One region of the Lysinibacillus sp. CNPSo 3705 genome, then DNA from elsewhere that is predicted to be linked to it. Evidence: riboswitches for the same ligand, from Rfam matches in the RefSeq annotation. Region 1 holds a riboswitch; each other region holds the start of a gene.
What was found. Region 1 has a riboswitch for lysine ahead of PVA17_RS04800 (aspartate kinase). Riboswitches for the same ligand answer to the same signal wherever they lie in the genome.
Positions count from the first base shown of each region.

Region 2: linked by a shared signal. The riboswitch ahead of PVA17_RS23075 (transporter substrate-binding domain-containing protein) and the one ahead of PVA17_RS04800 (aspartate kinase) in region 1 are both predicted to bind lysine.
Region 3: linked by a shared signal. The riboswitch ahead of PVA17_RS20410 (amino acid permease) and the one ahead of PVA17_RS04800 (aspartate kinase) in region 1 are both predicted to bind lysine.

Region 1 is NZ_JAQZSD010000008.1:40,469-48,758, forward strand. Features, by position in the region: gene PVA17_RS04785 (amino acid permease) at 1-233, shown strand, start outside; gene trxA (thioredoxin) at 367-678, shown strand; gene uvrC (excinuclease ABC subunit UvrC) at 995-2,785, shown strand; lysine riboswitch at 3,194-3,372, shown strand; gene PVA17_RS04800 (aspartate kinase) at 3,561-4,799, shown strand; gene PVA17_RS04805 (methyl-accepting chemotaxis protein) at 5,033-6,292, shown strand; gene PVA17_RS04810 (YslB family protein) at 6,436-6,870, opposite strand; gene PVA17_RS04815 (succinate dehydrogenase cytochrome b558 subunit) at 7,143-7,751, shown strand; gene sdhA (succinate dehydrogenase flavoprotein subunit) at 7,819-8,290, shown strand, end outside.
Region 2 is NZ_JAQZSD010000096.1:789-9,078, forward strand. Features, by position in the region: gene PVA17_RS23065 (amino acid ABC transporter ATP-binding protein) at 1-82, opposite strand, end outside; gene PVA17_RS23070 (amino acid ABC transporter permease) at 95-820, opposite strand; gene PVA17_RS23075 (transporter substrate-binding domain-containing protein) at 1,000-1,866, opposite strand; lysine riboswitch at 1,983-2,169, opposite strand; gene odhB (2-oxoglutarate dehydrogenase complex dihydrolipoyllysine-residue succinyltransferase) at 2,469-3,710, opposite strand; gene PVA17_RS23085 (2-oxoglutarate dehydrogenase E1 component) at 3,804-6,629, opposite strand; gene PVA17_RS23090 (HAMP domain-containing sensor histidine kinase) at 6,860-8,245, opposite strand; gene PVA17_RS23095 (response regulator transcription factor) at 8,242-8,290, opposite strand, start outside.
Region 3 is NZ_JAQZSD010000064.1:653-8,942, reverse strand. Features, by position in the region: gene PVA17_RS20425 (ABC transporter ATP-binding protein) at 1-546, opposite strand, end outside; gene PVA17_RS20420 (sensor histidine kinase) at 684-1,619, opposite strand; gene PVA17_RS20415 (response regulator transcription factor) at 1,624-2,316, opposite strand; gene PVA17_RS20410 (amino acid permease) at 2,756-4,219, opposite strand; lysine riboswitch at 4,305-4,481, opposite strand; gene PVA17_RS20405 (CynX/NimT family MFS transporter) at 4,657-5,865, shown strand; gene PVA17_RS20400 (nitric oxide synthase oxygenase) at 5,993-7,039, opposite strand; tRNA gene PVA17_RS20395 (tRNA-Glu) at 7,439-7,510, opposite strand; tRNA gene PVA17_RS20390 (tRNA-Asn) at 7,512-7,588, opposite strand; tRNA gene PVA17_RS20385 (tRNA-Ile) at 7,593-7,669, opposite strand; tRNA gene PVA17_RS20380 (tRNA-Gly) at 7,679-7,752, opposite strand; tRNA gene PVA17_RS20375 (tRNA-Phe) at 7,756-7,831, opposite strand; tRNA gene PVA17_RS20370 (tRNA-Ser) at 7,839-7,931, opposite strand; tRNA gene PVA17_RS20365 (tRNA-Ala) at 7,946-8,021, opposite strand; tRNA gene PVA17_RS20360 (tRNA-Pro) at 8,036-8,112, opposite strand; tRNA gene PVA17_RS20355 (tRNA-Arg) at 8,129-8,205, opposite strand; tRNA gene PVA17_RS20350 (tRNA-Lys) at 8,221-8,290, opposite strand, start outside.

The DNA.
Region 1 (8,290 bases):
GGTTAATTATTGCGATTGCGCATCTGAAATCGCGTAAAATACAGCCGGAAAAAACAAGTTCCTATGCAGTGAAATGGTTCCCTTACACAACTTGGATCGCTATTATTGCATTAAGTGCAATTCTAATTGGCATTATTTTCACAACATCGATTATCGTAACAGGTATCACATTAGTTATTTATCTTTTTATTACGTTAACGTATGTCTATAAAGGTCGTTTTCATGAAAATTAAGCAAAATAACATAACAACTTATTGCCTTTTTCGACCTTATTTTTCATAAATTTCGCATACTAGGCAGATTGTTCGCTCAAGAGAATTTATCCATGCTATACTACAAGCATAGTAAGCTTAAGGAGGATTTCAAATGGCAATTGTACATGCAACAGATGCAACTTTCCAAGATGATATTAAAGAAGGGTTAGTACTAGTAGACTTTTGGGCTGCTTGGTGCGGACCTTGTAAAATGATTGGACCAGTTCTTGAAGAAATGGATGCTGCAGGTAGTGCGGCTAAAATTGTAAAAGTAGATGTAGATAATAACCAAGGTACTGCAGCACAATACCAAATTATGTCTATCCCATCATTACTATTATTCAAAGACGGTGAATTAGTAGATAAAACAGTTGGTTTCCAACCAAAAGAAGCATTAGAAGCGTTTATCGCAAAACATGCTTAACTTCTTTCAGCAAATTCTCTTGTACCGAAAGCGTAGCGACAGGTACAGAAGTCTCCCACCTCTACAGATGGTGAGATGAATGCGAATTTAAGCTCTTTTCAGGGGTGTCCAAACACCCGTTGAAAGAAGTTAAAGCTTCCGGACGCAATTATGCCGAGGCATAATTGATCCTGTAAGAAAAAAAGAGTCAAGCCATCAATAAGATGTGCTTGGCTTTTTTTCGTTATATAATATAGAGAAAAAGCGGAAGTTATCCTTATAAATATGAGAAAATAAAGGGACAAACGCTACTTTAAGAAAAAGGGGCAGGTAGGCGATGAATGATTTAATGAAACGAAAGCTTGAAATTTTACCAGATCAGCCTGGCTGCTATTTGATGAAAGATCGACAAGGAACCATTATTTATGTCGGGAAAGCTAAAGTGCTGAAAAATCGAGTACGCTCGTATTTTACTGGTTCGCATGAAGGGAAAACACAGAGGCTTGTAGGTGAAATAGAAGATTTTGAGTACATTGTGACATCCTCCAATATTGAAGCTTTAATTTTAGAGCTTAATCTTATAAAACTACATGACCCGAAGTACAATGTTATGCTGACGGATGATAAAACGTATCCGTATTTAAAAATTACAAATGAAAAACACCCGCGCCTTATTACAACGCGAAAAGTGAAAAAGGATAAGGCAAAATATTTTGGTCCATATCCGAATGCGTATGCAGCAAGTGAGACGAAAAAGCTGTTAGATCGTTTATATCCTCTTCGAAAATGTGTACAACTCCCTACCAAGGTTTGTTTGTATTATCATATGGGGCAATGCTTAGCCCCTTGTGTGAAAGATATAGATGCAGAAATTTACCACAATATGATTGAGGATATGACAAAGTTTTTAAATGGTGGGGTTGAGGAAGTCAAAAAGGAGCTAGAGGTAAAAATGCTAGCGGCCGCAGAAAATTTAGAGTTTGAGCGTGCAAAGGAATTTCGTGATCAAATTGCACATATTGATACAGTCATGCAAAAGCAAAAAATCGTATCGAGTGATACAACGAATCGCGATGTATTTGGCTATGCCGTGGAGAAGGGCTGGATGTGTGTTCAAGTTTTCTTTGTTCGTCAAGGGAAGCTCATTGAGCGAGATGTCTCGATTTTCCCGATTTATCAAGAGGCAGAAGAGGAATTTTTGACATTCGTTGGACGATTTTACGACAAGCTAGAGCACATTAAACCTAAGGAGATTTTTATCCCACAAACCATTGATGCAGAAATTTTAACGGAATTACTAGAAGTTAAGGTACTAACACCAAAACGAGGGCAAAAAAAAGAGCTAGTTGAATTAGCGACAAAAAATGCTGAAATTGCGGTAGCGGCAAAATTCCAGCTTATTGAACGGCAGGAAGAACGCACAATAGGAGCATGTGAGGCGCTCGGTGAAGCTATGGGCATTTCTGCACCTTTACGGATTGAGGCTTTCGATAATAGTCATATGCATGGGACAGATGCTGTATCTGCAATGGTTGTCTTTATCGATGGAAAACCTGCAAAGAAGGAGTATCGAAAATACAAAACACGTACAGCCGCCAAGCATGATGATTACGGGGCGATGCAAGAAGTAATTCGCCGTCGATACACACGCGTATTAAAAGAAGGTCTACCTTTACCGGATTTAGTACTAATAGATGGCGGCAAGGGGCAAATGGAAGTCGCGCGAGAAGTATTAGAGGATGAACTCGGCCTTGTTATTCCAATTGCCGGATTAGCAAAAGATGAAAAGCATAATACGTCACAGCTTCTATTTGGTGATCCAGCTGAAGTAATTGCGTTAAAGCGAACTAGCGATGGATTCTACTTACTACAGCGAATCCAGGACGAAGTACACCGTTTTGCTATTACCTTCTTACGACAACAGCATGAGAAACATGCAATACAATCTGTCCTCGATAATATAGAGGGCATTGGTCCGAAGCGAAAACAACAATTACTCAAGTATTTTGGCTCTGTCAAAAAGATTCGTGAGGCAAATGTGCAAGCATTACAGGAAGCAGGGATGCCTGCTAATCTGGCTAGCAATATTTATGATTATTTTCATCCAGTAGAAGACTCCCACCTCTAAAGGTGATGGGATGAATGCAGATGGAACCCCTTTTCAATGGGTGTATAAACAATTACAGTCTAAAAACCCCACGTATTGTGACAACGACTGAGTGACCAACATTTTGCTGTTGCGCTACCGCTGCGCTTTCGCGCAAAAAATATCTGCCGCTGCCGCTGCGCTTTCGCGCAAAAAATATCTGCCGCTGCCGCTTCGCTTTCGCGCAAAAAATATCTGCTGGTCAAAGCCTCCGAACTTAATTACGCCAAGGCAAAATCGATATTCAATAAGATCCATTGTCAAAGGATTAGGCGTATGCTAAGGTTGTATATAACATAGCTTTTTAATATAGCAATGTTTTTTAGTAGTTTCTATTTATTAAAATGGGAATTTCTTCACTAAGTTTCAAATTAAATACGATCACTATTTAGTGATGATAGAGGTGCAAGGTTCAAGAGTAGTACATACGAGGACGAACAAGTCCGGTGAAAATGTGTGAAAGGGGAACTTGCCGAAGTGGAGCATCGTTGTTTCCGATGCTGTGCTGGTTTTACATTTAAGAGATGTAAGACTGTCGATTCTATACGTTTCGGAGAGCTATCACACATGCGCAAGTTACTTTATTGTACATGTTATAGGCAGCTTTCACGTTATGTGAAAGCTGCCTTTTTAGATTTTTCTCGAAACAACATTTTTTCAAGGCTGTTAGGCGTTTGCTTTTGTCATGTTATTAAAGTTGCAAAAGTATCGCTACTTTTATCAGCGAAATGATTGAATACGAAGGAGAATGATAAAGATGACGAGAGTTGTGATGAAATTTGGTGGTGCTGCATTCGCATCAACAGAGTGCATTCAAAATGTTGCGAAAAAGGCGATTGCAGAAAAGGAAAGAGGTTTTGATGTTGTCGTTGTCACTACAGCTATGAGGGGTATGGCTAAAGAATTAGCGAAGATGGCTCGTGAATTATCAGACCATGCATCTAAGCGTGAACTAGACGCACTATTTTCAACAAGCTCACAACTCACAAGTACATTAGTGGCAATTGCTATACAGGAGAAAGGATATGATGCCGTGTCATTAACGGGCTGGCAGGCAGGCATTGAAACCGATGCTATGTATAGCAATGCCCGTATTGAGGAAATGAATGCTAGTCGAATTGAAGAGCATTTTGTACAGGGGAAAATCGTTATCGTTGCTGGGGAACAAGGTATCGATAATTCACGGAATATTACGACGTTAGGTAAAGGTGGTGCGGAAACGTCGGCTCTAGCAATTGCAGCAAAATTGAAGGCGGAGCGGGTAGATATTTACACGAATGTGGATGGCGTCTATACAGCTAATCCAAGTCATGTTGCTGGGGCACAAAAACTAAAAGAAATTTCCTATGATGAAATGCTAGAGCTATCAAACTTAGGGTCACAAGTTTTACACCCGCGAGCTGTAGAGTTAGCAAAGAAATTTCAAATCCCAGTTATCATTCGCTCGAGCGAAATAGATACTGTAGGTACTTTATTGAAGGAGGAAGTTGAAATGGAAAAAAATTTAATTGTACGTGGTGTTGCCTACGAGGCAGACGTTATTCGCTTAACTGTTGGTTATGATGCTTATTCTAATGCTTCGTTAGCAAATATGTTCACAATACTTGCAGAAAATCGCATAAACGTCGATATAATCGTACAGGCAATAATTGATGGTTTAAAGCCGACGGTATCTTTTACTATTTTAAAAGAGGAGTTCGCTGAAGCATTACGTGTTCTAGAAGATAGTAAATTATCACTAGGGTTTAGTTTTGCTGATTTTGAAATTGGCTTAGCGAAGGTTTCCATTATTGGCTCAGGGATGGCATCTAACCCAGGGGTGGCTGCGAGGATGTTTGATCGTCTACGTCGTGAAAATATCCCTGTAAAAATGGTGAGTACTTCTGAAATAAAAGTGTCTGTTGTTGTACCTCAGGACGAAATGATTCGTGCAGCAAATGCATTACATGATGAATTTAATTTATTTCAGGAAGTGTCTTTTGTACCGAAAGCGTAGCGACAGGTACAAAGATAATGCGGTTTTGAGTCACTTTTTTTAGCGGGGCGTGGATAGAGCAGCCAAAGCGACGGATAGAGATTGTAGAACAAGCGCTTTACATATAATATTGAAAAAGATGTGCCAGTAAAATGCACATCTTTTTTTGTTCACATCAATTTAATATTTTATCCAATTCTATTGTTATATAATAAAATGTGACATGTTTTACCAAGGGGAAGGTGGAAGTTTGTATGGGGTTATTCGGTTTATTTCAAAAACCAATGGATGAAAGTGTTGAGATGCACAACGATTTAGAAATACAAATATTAAAAAAGCGAATTCTGGAATTGGAACTTGAGCAGGAAAGCATTGATGTGAAAAATGCGGTTTTAGATTTTGTACTAGCGCATATGGAGTTAATTAATTTTCAAACGGCTTTAAAGGTTCAAAATGTCTCTACGAGTGTAGGGGATATTTCAGCAATGAGTGAAGAAATGTCGTCAAATACAGAGGAAATGCTTGCGGTTGAACAAAATGTTAATGCAAACATTCAAGAAATAAAACAGCATTCATTACTACTTGTAGAGGAAATGGAATCATCTATTTCAAAAGGTGAAATGGTTCAGGAGTTGTTGGCCAAAGGAGCTCATTCAACAGAGCAACTGAAGAATGAAATGACCAAAATGGACAATATTAGTACTGGTGTAACTGGGATTGCCGATCAAACACAATTACTATCTTTAAATGCCTCAATTGAAGCCGCACGTGCTGGTGAGCATGGAAAAGGCTTTAACGTTGTTGCGATGGAGGTAGGGAAGTTAGCCAACAGTTCGAAAGGTTCATTGCAAGAAATGACAAAAATTCGAACAGTCATTGATAAGAAATTACATAATACAATAACAAATATTAAGCAAGTCGAACATTATTTAACTGACTTTTTAAGGATCATGAAGGACAATATTGCTAATCTGACTGTAACAAGTAGAAATATTGAAGAAGCAGCACATGGTATTCATCAAATAACAGCTGCCTCAGAAGAAAATGTAATAGCTGTAGGTCGTTTAGCGGAAACAACGACGGAATTATCACGTACTAGTGACTTCTCGGATCTAATACAAAATCAAGTATCTGAAATGTTAAAAGCTATTGCACCGACAATCAGAAGGCCATCAGAGCAAACGGTAGTTAGCCAATTGGCAGCAAGGTTAATGGATCATGCTAGTTTTTTACGAAATGCTATTCACAAGGCTGGTCAAAAAGAAACGATAAAAACGCATCATCAATGTATGTTTGGAAAATGGTATTACGGACATTATGAGGAATATCAAAACTTACCAGAATATCGTAATATTGAACAACCACACGAATTAGTACATATGGCCGCCCAAAAGTTAGTGAATGAACTGTCAATTCATAACATAGAAGAAATGATTCAACACTCACTTAATATTTTGGAGGCATTTATTTCGTTCATAGATGTACTTTTAAAAAAAAGACATGCTCAATTATAAATAAAGGTTAACAAGGAAGCTGCTTTGCTGTCGCGTCTATAACGATAATCCAAGGAGTTGCTCAGTCTCCGTAGGGAATAACTTCTATATTATATATAAAAAGGATTGCTATCCATAAATTAGGGATGACAATCCTTTTCGTTTTATTCAGTAGGAACGGTGTTCATGATTCTTTCTTTCACGTCCCATTTTACTGTGAACGTAACATTTTGTTGCTTTTCACGTTTTTCATCATAGCATTCTGTTAAATAACCTTTTGCTTGCTGGATTTGCTCAGCTATAAACCCTGCTTCAAGTCTAAAGCTACGAAGACCGATTTGTAACAGTTCTGGATCATTTGTCAACTGAAATATGCGTCCATCCTTCGACTCTTTGATAAGCTCTAAATTACCCCAACAGGCATCTGCGAAAAATGCGATAAGTTCATCTTGACTTGTACAGGGGAACTTCCGAGCTAGATCTTTTCCTGCCCAGTAAAGGACATCACCTTCGTGTTTACCAAGAATGGAAGATAAAATATAATCGCGAATTATCTCATACCCAAAAGCTGAGATTGTAGGAGATGAAGTGTTTAACATTGAAAGCCTTCTTTCTTTGAATTTTCTTAAAATTTGACACTGATAAAGTAAAGATAGATTTTTCGAGAAAAAACGATGCATCATGTACTAGATTGCTTCTTTAATAAGGAGTGTGAAAAACTTTAAGTTGCCTTGACGCTCGTAGCTCTTGAGAGTACAATAAACATGTCATAATATTGTACCATGATGAAATACACAGTCAATGAAGTATCAGTTACAAAATGATGACTTCTTTAGTTGTGCTATTTTAAGTACTAAGGGGGGTAACAGTCTTGTCGAAAGATCGAGAGTTTTTATGGCGTCGCTTACATTCTCTACTTGGTATCATTCCAGTAGGTCTGTTTTTAACGATGCACCTGTTCATTAACTTTACAGCAACAGGCGGAGCAGAAAGTTACAACGCAGCTACCGCTAATATGGAAAAGATTCCATTCCTTATCCTAGTTGAATGGATTGTCATCTATATTCCATTAATGTTCCACGCATTTTATGGTGTCTACATTGCATTCACTGCTACACCAAATACAGGACGTTTCAGCACATACCGTAACTGGATGTTCTCATTACAACGTTTCACGGGTGTATTCTTAGTGATCTTCATTGCATGGCATATTTTCCAAACTCGTATTCAAAAAGCACTTGGTACAGAAGTTGATTACGACATGATGGCAAATATCGTTTCAAATCCATTCATGCTTGGATTCTACATTGTTGGTATTATATCAGCAACTTTCCACTTATCTAACGGTTTATGGGCATTCCTAGTAAGCTGGGGTATTACACAATCTCCTCAGTCTCAAAAGATTGCTACTTATGTAACAAACATTATTTTCGTAATTCTAAGTGTAGTTGGTGTGGCTGCTATTTTAGCTTTTGCTTAATGTAATAGAAGCTACTATAGAGCATATGGCAATCATTGCAATTTTTTAAGAGGAGTGAGAAATAATCATGGCGAAAAGCAAAATAATTGTTGTCGGCGGCGGTCTAGCTGGTCTGATGGCAACGATTAAAGCAGCTGAAGTTGGTACTGAAGTTGATTTATTCTCATTAGTTCCTGTAAAACGCTCACACTCTGTATGTGCGCAGGGCGGAATTAATGGTGCGGTAAATACAAAAGGTGAAGGGGATTCTCCTTGGATTCACTTCGATGATACAGTATACGGTGGGGACTTCTTAGCGAACCAACCACCAGTTAAGGGTATGTGTGATGCAGCCCCTGGTATTATTCATTTAATGGACCGTATGGGTGTTATGTTCAACCGTACACCAGAAGGTCTTCTTGATTTCCGTCGTTTTGGTGGTACATTACACCACCGTACAGCATTCTCAGGTGCGACGACTGGTCAACAATTACTTTACGCACTAGACGAGCAAGTTCGTTCTCACGAAGTAGCTGGTCTAGTTAACAAATATGAGCACT
Region 2 (8,290 bases), on a different contig from region 1:
TTTCTACTTGGAAATTAACATCCTTTAACACTTGGTTACGACCAAATGATTTACTTAAATGCTCTATTTTAATAACTGTCATCTGTTCGTCCCCCTATATTGCTTCTTTCTGTTCTTTTCGGTATGCATCTGGTCCATCTAGACGTTTTTCAATATACAGTAATATTCTTGATGCTGTGAATGTCATAATGAAATAAAGGACGCAAGCTACAAAGAAAGATTCAAAATAGCGGAAGTTATTACCCGCAATCGATTTTGTTTGGAAGTATAATTCCGTAACCCCGATAACATTTAATACGGCTGTATCTTTAATATTCATAATTAATTGGTTACCTGTTGCAGGTAATATATTTCGTGCAACTTGCGGTAATACAACATGTAGCATAATTTGAAAATGGTTCATACCAATGGCCGATGCGGCCTCGTACTGCCCTTTATCAATGGATACAATACCACCACGGACAATTTCAGCCATATAAGCACCTGTGTTTAATGAAACAACTAAAATACCTGCCGTAATAAAGTGCATATCAATGCCGAATGCTATATCTAACCCGAAAAATACTACCATCGCTTGTACAATCATTGGTGTACCACGGAAAAATTCGACATAGCATGTTAGTATAAAATTAAAGAGCTTTAAGCTATAGAACTTTACACCTTTTTTACGAACCTTTATGGTATGCATAATTCCGATGAAAAATCCGATAAGTGCACCAATAATTGTACTACTAATAGAAATAAGTAATGTATAATACGTACCTCGTAAAAACATTTGCCAGTTGTTCTCAATAATAGAAATAATCCATTCAAAACTCATGATGTTCCTCCTAACAACGTCGTGTTGCTTGTTCGTTACAGTATCGTGTCTTATCTGGAGCCTTTGTTTCTTTTATTTTATGAAACATTTAGCTAAGACATTATTATTTATTTGAGAGATTCTTATTGTATCAATTGTAATAATATGGCACGGACTAGTAGATAGCCCGTGCCATCATGTTATTGGGCTGCTGGTTGTTGGTGAATGGCTTCTTCCATAATTTTTTGGCGATCAGCTTCAGAAACACCTTTTAAAATTTCATTTATTTTTTCAAGATTCGCATCGCCTTTACGTAAACCAACTGCAATGGATGTATTTGAAATATCTGTATCGAAGCCCTTTTCGAACTTCACATACGTGAACTTATCATTTGCAGCAGCAGCAGAAATACCTTCAGGACGTTCTGCTACATAGCCGTCAATTTTTCCAGCTTCTAATGCAACACGCATCGCCGGGAAATTATCCATTGCAGTTTGTTTTTTTACATCTTTGATTTGATCGATGACATTGTAGTTAGATGTATTTAATTGTGATGTAATTTTAGCACCAGAAAAATCTTGGATAGAAGTTGCTTTTTCATATTTACTGCCTTTTTTTATGACCATAACAAAATCAGATGTATAGTAGTTTTCAGTGAAATCAACTGTTTGCTTACGCTCTTTAGTAGGTGACATACCAGCAATGATTGCATCAATTTTATTGGATTGTAACGCTGGTACTAAGCCATCCCATTCCAATTTAACGATAACTAATTCTTTTCCTAAGCCCTCAGCGATTTTTTTCGCCATTTGCACATCATAACCACCCGCATATTCCGCATTATCAGCAATTTTTACTGCACCATTTGCATCATCCTGCTGTGTCCAGTTGAACGGAGCATAACCTGCTTCCATTCCAACACGGAATTGGCCGCCGCCTTCTTCCATATTCGTCTTATTACCGTCATTACTAGATGACGTTGTAGCCTTTTTGTCACCAGCACCACAAGCCGCTAGCAAAATTGCAGTCATGACGGTCAACATTAATACTAACCATTGTTTTTTCATGTATTATTCCCCTTTTCTGTAAAAAAATAAGACAACTGTACCAAAAAAGACCTAAGTACTGAACTTAGGTCTTACTTTTTTTAACAGTTGCCCAAATCCTCACTATAATTCCATTATTCCGAGATAGCACAACCTAGTAAACCTGGAAAATAATTTACTAGGACAGTCCTGCACTTATTCACTGCAGACCCAGCATAAAAGTACGAGCTCCTTTTATACTTCGGCGATAGTTCCTTCTTCATTGCGTCTTCGCTTGCTTGTACTCAACAATGAACTAATAAATATCGCGCCTCTACCTCACAATAAGTAAAAGTGAGGTTTGTATATTTAATTGATATTAAGATACTACTATAAAGTTGATAAGTTCGTCAAGATAATTTTATTACTTTTCTGACTAATTACAATATTATGGTTTTTTATTCCTTTAAATGCCTTTTATTCTTTTATAAACGGTGAAAATCATTAAGACTGCCGCTTTGCCGAAAGAATCCTCGTCTCTTTTAACGTCGCCCTAGCTCTTCTATTCGTCGACTCCTTAAAACTGTTCCAAAAAAGAAAAAAACCCTGCAAACATTGTTCGCAGGGCTTTATAAACTCAGGAATTAAGAATTTAATAATAAATCTTCTGGGTTTTCAAGTAGTTCTTTAACAGTTTTAAGGAAGCCTACAGAATCTTTACCATCGATAATACGGTGGTCATAAGAAAGGGCTAAGTACATCATTGGGCGAATTTCTACTTCACCATTCACTTCAACTGGACGTTTTTTGATAGTATGCATACCTAGGATACCAGCTTGTGTACCATTCATAATAGGTGTAGACATTAATGAACCGAATACGCCACCATTTGTAATTGTGAATGAGCCACCTTGAAGATCTGCTAAACCTAATTTTTTATCGCGTGCTTTTTTCGCTAGGTCTGCAATTGAATCTTCAATTTCAGCAAAGTTTTTGCGGTCAGCGTCACGTACAACTGGTACTACTAAACCTTCTTCTGTTGATACTGCTACACCGATATCAAAGAAGTTGTTTAAGTGAATTTCATCACCAACGATTTGTGCGTTAACATATGGGTATTTTTTAAGAGCTGCAACTACAGCTTTTGTGAAGAATGACATGAAACCAAGTTTAGAGCCAGTTGACTCGAAGAATTGGTCTTTTTTACGAGAGCGTAAAGCCATAACGTTTGTCATATCTACTTCGTTGAATGTAGTTAACATTGCTGTAGATTGTTTTACTTCAAGTAAGCGTTTTGCAATTGTTTGGCGACGACGGCTCATTTTTTCAATTGTTACACGTGATTCATCTACAGCTGCAACTGCTTTAGGTGCTGCTGGAGCTGCTTGTGGTGCTGCTACTGGAGCTGTACCATGAGCTGCTACGTCTTGTACACGTACACGGCCTTGTGGATCTACTGGAGATACAGCAGCAAGGTCAATACCTTTTTCGCGCGCTAGTTTACGAGCTGCAGGAGATGCGATTACACGCTCACCAGTAGTTTCTTCTACAACTGGAGCTGCTGCAACAGGGGCAGGTGCCGCTTGTGGCGCTGCTGGAGCTGGAGCTGGAGCTGCTGCAACTGGTGCCGCTGGAGCAGGTGCTGCACCTTCGCCAGCTTCTACTACTGCGATAACTTGACCAACAAGTACAGTATCGCCTTCTTCAGCTAAAATTTGAGTTAAAACTCCCGCTTCTTCAGAAATGATTTCAGCGTTTACTTTGTCTGTTTCAAGTTCAACGATGAATTCACCTTTTTCAACGCGATCGCCCACTTTTTTTACCCATTGTGCGATACTACCTTCTGTAATCGATTCTGCTAATTCAGGGACTTTAATTTCAGCCACTTTCATTTCCTCCTTTAATTAACGTGCATTGTGCACATAAAAGGGCTACTGCCTTAGCAAGTAGCCCGGCTCTCAAAAATTAATATGTGATTATTATTTAACCTTTACAGGCTCAGCAACTGCTTCTTCTACAACTGCGGCTTGAGCTGCTTTATGAGAATCTGCATCACCTTCAGAAGTAGAGCTCATTGCAGGACGTCCTACATAACGAAGCTTTTTACCTTCTGAAAGTTCATGTAATGTTTCTAATGCATAATTCCATGAACCTTGGTTTTTAGGTTCTTCTTGTACCCAAACAACTTCTTTTACATTTGGATACTTAGCAATAATACCAGCAACTTGCTCTTTTGGGAATGGGTAAAGTTGTTCTACACGAACAATGTGTAAGTGATCGAAGCCTTCACCATCTTTAATACGGTCTGCAATATCGATCATTACTTTACCTGAACCTAATACAATGCGTTCAACTGCTTCAGTATTTGAACCTAGGCCTGGTTGTTCAATTACTTCTTGGAATGAGCCATTTGCTAATTGCTCAGCATTTGCTGCAGCTAATGGGTGACGAAGTAAGTACTTAGGTGAAACAACTACAAGTGGACGAACACCTTCAGTTCCTAATAATGCTGCTTGACGACGTAATAAGTGGTAATAGTTACCTGCGTTTGAACAGTTTGCTACAAACCAGTTATTTTCAGCTGACATTTGTAAGTAACGTTCCATACGGCTTGAAGAGTGTTCTGGACCTTGACCTTCATAACCATGCGGTAAAAGAATAACTAGACCAGATTTTTGACCCCATTTAGCACGTGCACCTGAAATAAAGTTATCGAACATAACTTGCGCCATATTTGCAAAGTCACCAAATTGAGCTTCCCAAACTGATAGTACATTGCCATTTTCTAAATTGTACCCATATTCAAAGCCCACTACCCCTGCTTCTGTTAGTGGAGAGTTGTGTACTGTAAATGATGCATTTGCACCTGAAATATGGTGAAGTGGCGTGAATAACTTACCATTGTTTTTGTCATGTAATACTAAGTGGCGTTGAGAGAACGTACCACGTTGTGCATCTTGACCTGTAAAACGTACTGGTGTGCCATCTTGAATAATTGTTGCATATGCTAGAGTTTCTGCATGACCCCAGTCAATTTTTGCAGAAGCAAATGCATCACGGCGTTTTTCTAAAATTTTGCCAAGTTTTTTCTGTGGTTCAAAGTTATCTTCAAACACTAAAAGCTCTTCGTTAATTTTTTCTAGACGTTCCACACCAACTGCTGTATCAATTTGTGGGAATTCTACTTTTAATTCTTCTGGCATTTCTAAATGCTTGTGTTCATCTTTATCGGCCATTTCTTTTACATGATCATAAGCAGCTTGCATTTCTGCATAAATAGCTTTATCTAATGCTGCAACCTCATCAGCAGAAACTACACCCTCAGCTACTAATTGAGCACCGTATAAAGCACGAACTGGCTCATGTTTAGAAACTAATAAATATGTTTCAGGGTTTGTTACAGTTGGATCATCAGTTTCATTGTGACCATGACGACGGTAACCGATAAGGTCAACGATAATATCTTTACCGAATTTTTGACGGTAGCTAGCTGCGAAACGACCTACTAGAGCTACAGACTCAGGGCTATCTGCATTTACATGCACTACTGGTACTTCGTAACCTTTTGCTGGGTCAGAAGAGTAAAGAGATGAGCGAGAATCTTGTAGTTCAGTTGTAAATCCAATCATGTTGTTAGCGATGATGTGGATTGTACCACCAGTAGTGAACCCTTCAGTTTTTGCGAAGTTTAATACTTCTGTTACGATACCTTGACCTGGGAACGCAGCGTCACCGTGCACAAGAATACCTAGTCCTTTTGTGCGGTTATGAACAGCTTGCCCTGGCTTAGAAGTGTCATCTTGTGCTGCACGAGCTGTACCTAAAACAACCGGATTTCCTACTTCTAAGTGAGATGGGTTGTATGCAAGCTTAACATTCATACCAGATTCACGCATATATGAAGCACCCATGTGGTACTTAACATCGCCAGTCCAACCTTTCGTAATTTCAAGGCGACCATCTTCTGGTATAAATAACTCATTAGATACGTGTGCAAAGTCAGAGAACATCATATCGTAAGGTTTATTTAAAATGTGTGTTAATACATTTAAACGACCACGGTGAGCCATACCAATACGTACTTTTTCTACGTTATTTGCTTCAGCTGTTTTTAAAATTTCATCAAATAGAATGATTTGAGTATCTAAACCTTCACCAGAGAAACGCTTTTGACCTACAAACGTTTTATGAATAAACTTCTCGAAGTTTTCAACACGAGTTAAACGATCTAATAAAGCTTTTTTCTCATTAGAAGTTAATGCTTGTTTAAATGAACCTGTTTCAATTTGTGCTTGAATCCAATCACGTTCTTCTGTTGCTACTACGTGATTATATTCAAATGCTACTTTATCTGTATAAACAGATTTTAAGTAATCAATTGCATCTTTACCATTTTTCACGTTTGCTGGCACATCTTTGAAGAAGATAGCTGCAGGAATTTCAGCTAAATCTGCAGCGCTAAGGTTGAACGCGCTTTCTTCAATTTGAGCTGTTTGTAGTTCACGGTTTTTCAAAGGGTAAATATCTGCCGCTAAATGACCGTTTGTACGGATTGCATCTGCTAATTTCACAGCTGCTAACACTTTCTTGTAATCGCCAGCAGGAGCTGCTGCTGTATTACTAGCTACAGCTACTTCACCTTCTACTACTACTGGTGCACCAAATTGTTGGAATAATAATACTAACTCCGGTTCTACTTCTTCAGGAGACTGTAAGAATAAGTCGTATTGCTCCATCACATATCCTAGGTTAGGACCAGAGAAAGCTGACCATGGAGAACTTACAGTTGTAACGTTGTTCGACATGAAAAATGACCTCCAAATTTTGCCTTTCGGCAGTTCCATTAATTAAATTACAATTAATTATATAATATTTTTCCGTTCTTTTAAAGGATATTTGACATCTTAACCATTATTTAAAGAACGTTTTTTCCATCTCAATCTTACTACTCTTCACAAAAAATACAACTCTTTTTAGCAAATTAAGCAATTTTTTTCCCAAAGGATGAAATAATTAAATAAAGCATGGATTTTCCTCAATATTTCAGCGGGAATTTCAGCAAGAAAACGGTTCCAACATTTTTAACACTCTTGACTTCCACTGAACTATTGTATTTTTCAAGTAACATTTTTGTAATACTAAGCCCTAAGCCTGTACCGCCTATTTGACGATTTCTTGCCTCATCAACTCTATAAAAGCGATCGAAAATGTATGGAATGTTTTCTTCCGCTATACCAATTCCATTATCTTCTATTTTTACTGATACTTCCTTTTCTAAAACGGAGAGTGAAATTTGAATCTCAGGAATTTTTTCACAATAACGAATTGCATTTTCTATTATATTACGAACAATTTGGCTAAGTGCATTTTCTGTTATAAATAATCGCCCTATTTCTTCATTTTTCGACAGCAATATTCGAGCATCTGGATGAAGGAGTCTTGTTTCCTCTATAACTGCTTCTATAACAGCTACTGCATCAGCCTCACTTGTGATGTCCTTTTCTTCACGACGTGCAAGTTCTAGTAATTCTTCGATCATTTTACGCATCCGTGCAATTTCAGTTAATGAAGTTTCAATAGATTCCTCTAAAATTTCTGGATCATCCTTCCCCCATCTTTTCAATAGGGACAGATGTCCTTCAATTGCTTGGATAGGCGTCCGTAACTCATGAGAAGCATCCGCAACGAATTGTTGCTGCTTTGTAAATGATATTTGCAATTCATTCATCATCGCATTGTACATTTTCAATAAATCACCAATCTCATCATGAGACGAGTAAGATAATTGAATAGGTTCATTAAATCCTTTATCCATAACGGTTTTCATGGATGCACGTAATGCATGCAGCGGCTTCGTCAAATAGTTGGCTAGATAATAGCCAATTGAGGCTGATAACAATAATGCTCCTATGCCTGCAATTAGCATTGTCGTCAATAAATAATGCATCAAAGACTCAAATTTTGATAATGGATGAATCACCTGGATATAGCCTTGAATGAATCCGAGCTGAATACGTTGATTTATGACAAAGACATTCTTTTTATCAATCGTCATTTCCATAATTTCACCTAAAGAGGTAATAGGTGCAACCTGTGAATTTTCATTAATACTTAAAATCTTTTCGCCATCTACATTAAATAATTTAACTGTTTGATCACGATCTTTAATAGAATCTAAAAGACCTTTATTTTGATGTATTTCCTGAATCGTAAGGCCAGGTCCCTGTGACTCAAAAAAATACACCAAATCATCGCTTGCCCGTTTTATTTGACTTGCCTCGTCATTAAGTAGCCATGTATGCAATGAAATATATACAACAATACAAATAATCGTATAGCTAAAAAATATAACAGCACTAGATGTGAGCATCCATTTTTTTTGTAGTGACTGATTGACTATATAATCTCTTAATTTTTTCATTCGCGCATCACATACCCCACACCACGAACGGTTTCGATATAGGTA
Region 3 (8,290 bases), on a different contig from region 1:
ATACTCTTTACAAAGCATCTTGAATAGTTCTCGAAGCTCTTTAATGCCAACTGGATCTAGTCCATTAATCGGCTCATCTAAAATAAGTAATTCCGGCTTAGTAATAATTGCACGCGCAATACCCAACCGTTGCTTCATCCCAAGAGAAAAGTCTTTTACACGCTTATTCTCCGTATTTGTTAATTTTACTAAACCTAGAACATGCGCAATCTCTTTCTTGTCATAGTAGCCCATATATTCGCAATGTAATTCTAAGGTTTCCTTTGCTGTTAAATCTTCATAAAAAATCGGGTATTCAATAATTGTTCCCATCCTTTTCAGCACGTCGAATGAGCGGTCCATTAATTTTTCACCAAAGATTTCAATATCTCCACTCGTTGGCTTCGTAAGGTTTGTGAGCATTTTCATAACTGTCGTTTTTCCGGCACCGTTAGGACCTAAAAAACCGTATATCTCCCCCTTTTTCACATGCATAGTTACAGCAGAAACGACTTCTTTACCTTCAAACACTTTCGTAAGCTGATTTGTTTTCACAATATATGTCATGTAGATCTCTCCCTTAAATTTAGCTATCCTTATTATAAAAAATGAAACTCTCTAATTTATTACTTGATTCTTACAAATTTCTTAAGCGCAGAAGAAAAGCTTGTAAAGCTATAAAATTGCCCTACAAGCATGACTGCTCAATATGTCATTCGTTTTAAAGAAACTGTAAAAATGGTCTTCTCATATGGGATACTAGAAAGTTGGATGGAACCCTCCATTAATTCTACAAGACGTTTTGTAATGGTTAAGCCAAGGCCACTCCCTTGGAAGGATTTATTTCTGGAATCCTCAAGTGTATACATTCTTTCAAAAACATTATCAATATGATACTCGTCGATCCCCTGCCCACGGTCCCAGACATCAATAAAAATATTCGTATCATCATTTCTTACTGTGAGCCCAATGATGTTTCCTGCTGCCCCATAGGCAACCGCATTTGATAGTAAATTATTCAAAACCCTATCTAGCGCTTCTTCATTGCCATGTGCATATGCGGATATCTCTGGTATTGCTATATCGATTTCTAGTCCCATAGATGTGATCATATCGTAAAATGATAAAATATTTTTGCGGCAAATTTCACTTACATTAATTTTCGTCATTGGATAATCTGTATCTCCTGCCTCCAATTTTGCCAGGTCAAAAAATGTATGAATTATTTTCAATACTTCCAATGTTTTCGAATGAACGCCTGTGAGCAACCGTTGCCGCTCCTCTTCATTAAGTGATTGCTTAAGCTTAAGCATTTCCGTATAACCTAGTACAACTGTTAAGGGCGTTTTAAGATCATGGGAAATATTAGACAACATCTTTTTCATAGAGCTTTCCATTTTTCGATGTGTCGCCAGTACTTTTTGGTTGTGGTCTAGCAACGCATTCACTGCAATTAATAGCTGCTGTAATTCATGATTAGCTGTCGACACTAAAATCTTCTCGCTCGATTGCTCGTTAATGATTGCTTGCAGTTTTTGATGCATGTATTGAATCATAGCGTTCTGTTGTTTTTTTGCTCTCACCTGAAAAATAATTATACCTACAAGTAACACAATCATCAGTAATAGTAATATCATCATCTGTTTATCCTTCGAATTTATAGCCGATTCCCCAAAGTGTTTTAATATATAGAGGATTGGATGGATCGTCTTCAATTTTTTCGCGTAATCTTCTTATATGTACATTAATAATATTTTCATCCCCATAATAAGCATCATTCCAAATCAATTGGTAAATTTGCTGCTTTGTAAAAACTCGGTTACGATTTGTCATGAATAATTTTAAGATGCCAAATTCCTTTGATGTGAGCTTAATTTGCTGTCCATCCTTCTCAACTGAAAAATTAACAAGGTCAACCGATAAGTTGGCGATCTCGACAATATCTTTCTTCTCTTCTACTTGACTAGAGTATTTTGTAGCTCTACGAATTGCGGCTTTAACACGTGCCGAAAATTCCAGCATCGAAAATGGCTTCGCGATGTAATCATCTGCCCCTAATCCTAATCCTAACGCTTTATCAACATCACTATCCTTGGCTGACATAATGATAATTGGCAGTGATGCTTGCTCTCGGATAATCTTTAAAACTTCTAATCCATTAAGTTTCGGAATCATAATATCCAAGATCACTAAATCAAAAGAATTATTTAAACAATTTTGTACTGCTTCTTCTCCATTTTCTGCAGAGGTGACAAGGAATCCCTCCATCGTTAAATAATTTTCCACCATTTCACGAATAGCATCGTCATCTTCTACTAGTAAAATATGCTTTTGCACTATCCTGCACCTCTTCCTAACTTAAAGTAGTCTATATATGACTTGCCGTTTCTTTGTATCATCACCATAACAAGGGACTGATTTCCATTCTGGCAGGCGCTTTCGTTAATGCCGCTTCACTTTTGCACTGATAACATTCGCTACGCTCCAAGGTCTCATCTGTGACGCTAATCCCAAAGGAGTGGTCCAGCCTCCACTCCAATTTATAACAAATGCCTTACCCAAAATTCGCTGATGTGTTATTTATCTATCAGTTTACCATATTAAGGTTATGCTTCAAAAGTGGGCGACGATTGGATAGACTAAAGTTCTCTTTTTATTCTCGCCAGTTGTTCACTTGGTGTATGTTGATTGTACGTCTAGAATTACTAATTTATTATTTACCTAAAAAAACTGCCCTGCAAGTCATTTTCTATGACTCACAGGACAGTTTTATTTTTTATTGTTCGACTTTTAAATCACAATGCTCTAATGGAAGCATTTTTGTTTTATGCTTAATTTTATAGCCAAGCCATAACAGTAGGAACAGTGGAATACCGATATATGAGACAAGGACTCCGTACCAATCTATTGTTTCACCCATAAAGGCATTGTAGTTTTGTCCAATAACAACAATCATACAAACCGTAAAGGCAAATAGCGGGCCGAATGGGAATAGCCTTGCTTTATACGGCAATAATTTCGGATCTAAGCCTTGTACCTCGAATGCTCGACGGAAACGATAATGGCTAAATGCAATACCTAACCAGGCAATGAAGCCAGACATCCCTGAGGCATTTAGAAGCCATATATAGACTACACCATCACCAAAGAATGAAGCTAAAAATGCTAGACAGCCTATAGCTAAAGTCGCCAGTAATGCGTAAATCGGGATACCTCGACGGCTTAGTTTAGTAAAAATTTTCGGTGCATGGCCATCTACCGCTAATTGCCAAAGCATACGTGACGATGCGTAAAGCCCTGAATTCCCTGCTGACAGCATTGCCGTTAAAATGATTGCATTCATCAATGATGCAGCAAAGGCAATTCCTAAACGATCGAACACTAGTGTAAATGGTGAAACAGCGATATCTTCTGATAATAAACGTGCGTCTGTAAAAGGAATTAGCATCCCGATTGCAGCAATCGCTAAAATATAGAATAAAAGAATTCGCCAGAAAACAGACTTAACGGCTTTCGGAATATTTTTACCAGGGTCATCCGTTTCACCTGCTGTTATTCCAAGTAACTCTGTCCCTTGGAACGAGAATCCCGCAGCTAAGAAAATACCAAATGTAGCAAGGAGACCTCCGTGGAATGGTCCATCACTAATGAAGAAATTCGTAAAGCCTACAGGAGCTTGTCCTCCTAAAATACCAAAAATCATTAAAAAACTGATGATAATAAAAATAATTACTGTAACAACCTTTATCATTGCAAACCAATATTCACTCTCACCATAGCTTTTTACCGATAATAGATTGAACGTTAAAACTACAGCAATAAATAAAACAGTCCAAAGTGCTGATGAGCTATCTGGGAACCAATATTTCATAATTAATGAGACAGCAGAAATTTCCGCTGCAATTGTAATTGCCCAGTTGTACCAATAGTTCCAACCAAGTGCAAAGCCTAAAGCTGGATCTACAAATTTTGTAGCGTACGTACTAAAAGAGCCTGATGATGGCATATAAGCTGCCATTTCCCCTAAGCTCGTCATTAAAAAATACACCATGATTCCGATTAATGCATAAGCGAGTAGTGCACCGCCAGGACCTGCTTGCGCAATGGCACCACCACTAGCTAAAAACAACCCTGTACCGATTGTACCGCCTAATGAAATCATTGTAATATGACGGCTTTTTAATTCTTTTTTCAGCTTCGGTGCTTTATGACCGAGCTGATTGACTTTTATTTCACTCACGATATAGCTTCCTTCCTTTTTAAGAGGCAAAAAAATGCCATCACATGAACGTTGCTGTGATGGCTAAGTAAATCCTCTGTTCCTTCAAAATGATAGCTCAACACGTTGTTCAAACGTGACAGTTCTGTTCCTTTCGGAGACAGCCCCAGCATGAGGTTTTCAAGTCCCCTCACACTTCGGCAGTATTTCCTTTCAGCTAATTTCTCTAATGCTTGTCATTTCCATTAACATACTCTTAAATACCGCGACCTCTACCTCATTACAAACATGAGGCATTAAATATTAAATTTATGATGGGTATTAGTTTAACATACGACCTATGGCATTTCAATAACCCGAGTAATATTCTATATTTTATGAATTTTCCACTATTTTTATTTATGTGATAAAGTGTTATAGTGATTCAATTAGAATTGTTCTACCAAGGGGAGATTTATTTGACTACTCATGAACATACCGATACTTATCCTAGCAGGAAAATTAATTGGAAAGGCACGACCTTATTACTCGTTATCGGCGTAATTTGTATTGCCTCGACATTACGGATGCCGCTAACAGTTGTTGGACCAATTATTTCCTTTATTCGCGAAGACCTCGGCATATCCAATATACTAGCAGGCTTTCTAACAACGATCCCATTGCTAGCATTTGCAATCATTTCACCATTCGCACCAGTTGTCGCACGTAAAGTTGGACTAGAATTAACATTATTGTTATCAACTGTTCTTTTAGGGGGAGGAATTGTACTACGCTCCGTTGGCACAACTAGTTTACTCGTATTTGGTACGATGCTAATTGGTATAGCCATTTCATTCGGTAATGTACTTATTCCAGGATTACTTAAATTGAAATTTCCCTATCACGTAGGTTTACTTATGGCATTTTTCACAATGTCGATGAATTTAACGGCTGGACTTGGTGCTGGCATTAGCTATCCTGTTGCCAATTCATCACTTGGTTGGCAAGGCGCACTGGCAATCTCACTTGTTCTTGTGGTGTTAACCATTGTAATTTGGATTCCACAATTGCAATTTAATAAGCCTGAACCGACTGTTAAGACTACGAAAGAACGTACACCATTATGGAAATCACCTGTTACTTGGGCAGTAGCGGGAGCTATGGGATTTCAGTCATTATTATTCTACACAACTGCCGCTTGGATTCCTGAAATTTATATATCACAAGGATTAGCTGCAGATCGTGCAGGCTGGATGTTTTCCATTATGCAATTTTCACAAGTTCCAATGGCATTAGCTGTGCCTATTATCGCTAGTAAAATGACATCTCAACGTCCTCTCGTTTTAATGTTTACGCTATTTTACTTAATTGGCTTTATCGGAGTAGTCATGGAATGGACAAGCCTCGCTGTACTGTGGATGGTACTACTAGGATTAGCCGGAGGTGCTTCATTTGCATTAGCGATGATGTTCTTTACATTACGTACCCGTACAGCTTTTGAGGCAGCCGATTTATCAGGATTTGCACAATCATTAGGATATTTATTAGCCGCAACCGGTCCGATCTTATTTGGTTATTTACATGATTTATTCGGTGGCTGGAATACCGCTGGTTGGTTATTTGTTGTCGTTGTATTGATACTCTTCATATGTTCATTTAAGGCTTCTAAAAATGAATATGTAAATTAAAAATGGCACCTCATGATCTATGCCTAGGCATAATCATGAGGTGCTTTGTATTTGCACAAAATCCTTAGTTCCTCTATTACAGCCGATGTTTGGACAGCGAAGGAAATTAAAGTGAACTGCCTTTCTCCTAATAAGGTGGTTTCTGATAAAAATAGTTCGGTGTATTGTAAACATTAACATAAGGCTTATGAAAAATATGGGTCGTAGCTGGTGAAAGAGGTGGAATCAACCACGTCCAATTGCCTGTAACTTCACGATTCGCTACTGCTTCTGTTTCCTCAAACAATTTAAATTGCTGTGCAGCTGTATGGTGATCTACTATGCTGACACCGTCTTCTTTAAAGGAATGTAGAACGGCTATATTCAGCTCAACTAATGCACGATCACGCCATAAAGAAGCCTGTTTCGTTGTATCAAGGTTAAAAATTTCTGCTATAGCAGGCAGCATATTATAACGCTCATGATCTGCTAAATTACGTGCCCCTATTTCGGTACCCATATACCAACCATTGAATGGGGCCGCCTCAAAATCAATACCTGCCATTTGGAAGCGCATGCTCGAAATAATCGGCACTGCATACCACTTTAATCCTAGCTTCGCTACTTGAGAGGATTCTGGATGACGAATTGGTACCTCTAGTACATACTCGTCAGGGATCGTAAACACTTGTGGCTCCCTTCCATCCACCTGTATAACAAGTGGAAGCACATCAAATGCCGTTCTCTTTCCCTGCCAGCCAAGTGACTCACATACTTTTGTAAACTCAACAGAATGCAGATCACCAATGATTCCAGATTCCGTTTCATAGCCAGCGTAACGGATTAGTTGATGATTCCATATACGAACGCGCCCCGGTGCAAAAACCGTTATTGTTGGACGAATCTTTCCACCATTTGTTGCATATTGAATATGTTTAAGCAATGCGTTGAAGATATCCTCCTCATTTGAAATATCGCGGGCATCTACAACATGCAATGATTGCCAAAACAGTCGGCCAACGCACTTATTACTATTGCGCCAAGCAACTCGAGCACCAAAGATTAATTCTTCCGTTGTCGGTATATATTCTCCTGCCGTTGTAATTTGCTGTAATTTATTTTCAAGCCATGTTATAGACTCATTTTGCTCTATTTGATAAAGTTCTAAAAACCGCTGTACTTCTTGTAAATTCATATCGAATTCCTCCATCTACCCTCATATTAGAGGAATGGAACTATTATCACCACGAAAAAATCTGCCAGAAAACATACATATTTTATATATGAAATACTTTGTTCAATATTTTATATCATTTCTCTTTAATCTTTCTAAAACTATAATTATTTATGGATAATGCTGCTTATTTTTGGTAGTCATTACGGGAATTTAAGAGGGAAAACTATTGAGCATGGATTTATAACGTTTTTTATTCCTAAGTAGGTAACACGCGATTTAGGAGACATTTACATTCCCTTTGCAGTATTTAGGTATAGACGTTAATACTATGGCATTTCTTTAACGCTTGGTGACCTTTGTTTGTCAGTATAGTTGGCATAAAAAAAAGCATGTCACACTAATGTGCAACATGCTTGATGACCCGTACGGGATTCGAACCCGTGTTACCGCCGTGAAAGGGCGGTGTCTTAACCACTTGACCAACGGGCCGTGGCTCCGAAGGCAGGACTCGAACCTGCGACAACCTGATTAACAGTCAGGTGCTACTACCAACTGAGCTACTTCGGAATAATGGTGGGCCTAAATGGACTCGAACCATCGACCTCACGCTTATCAGGCGTGCGCTCTAACCAGCTGAGCTATAGGCCCATTATTTTGTGGAGCGGGTGATGAGAATCGAACTCACGACATCAGCTTGGAAGGCTGAGGTTTTACCATTAAACTACACCCGCAGATGGTGGGTCAGGACGGAATCGAACCGCCGACACTTAGAGCTTCAATCTAATGCTCTACCAACTGAGCTACTGACCCGGAAAAATGGAGGAGGTAGAGGGATTCGAACCCCCGCGCGGTGTTACCCGCCTGTCGGTTTTCAAGACCGATCCCTTCAGCCAGACTTGGGTATACCTCCGGAAATTATATAAATGGTGGAGCCTAGCGGGATCGAACCGCTGACCTCCTGCGTGCAAGGCAGGCGCTCTCCCAGCTGAGCTAAGGCCCCATAATCAGGAAAGATGGTCGGAATGACAGGATTCGAACCTACGACCCCTTGGTCCCAAACCAAGTGCTCTACCAAGCTGAGCTACATTCCGATATTATTGGCTTATTTGGCGCGCCCGACAGGAGTCGAACCCATAACCTTCTGATCCGTAGTCAGACGCTCTATCCAATTGAGCTACGGGCGCATTTATAAAAAATGATGAGCCATGAAGGACTCGAACCTTCGACCCTCTGATTAAAAGTCAGATGCTCTACCAACTGAGCTAATGG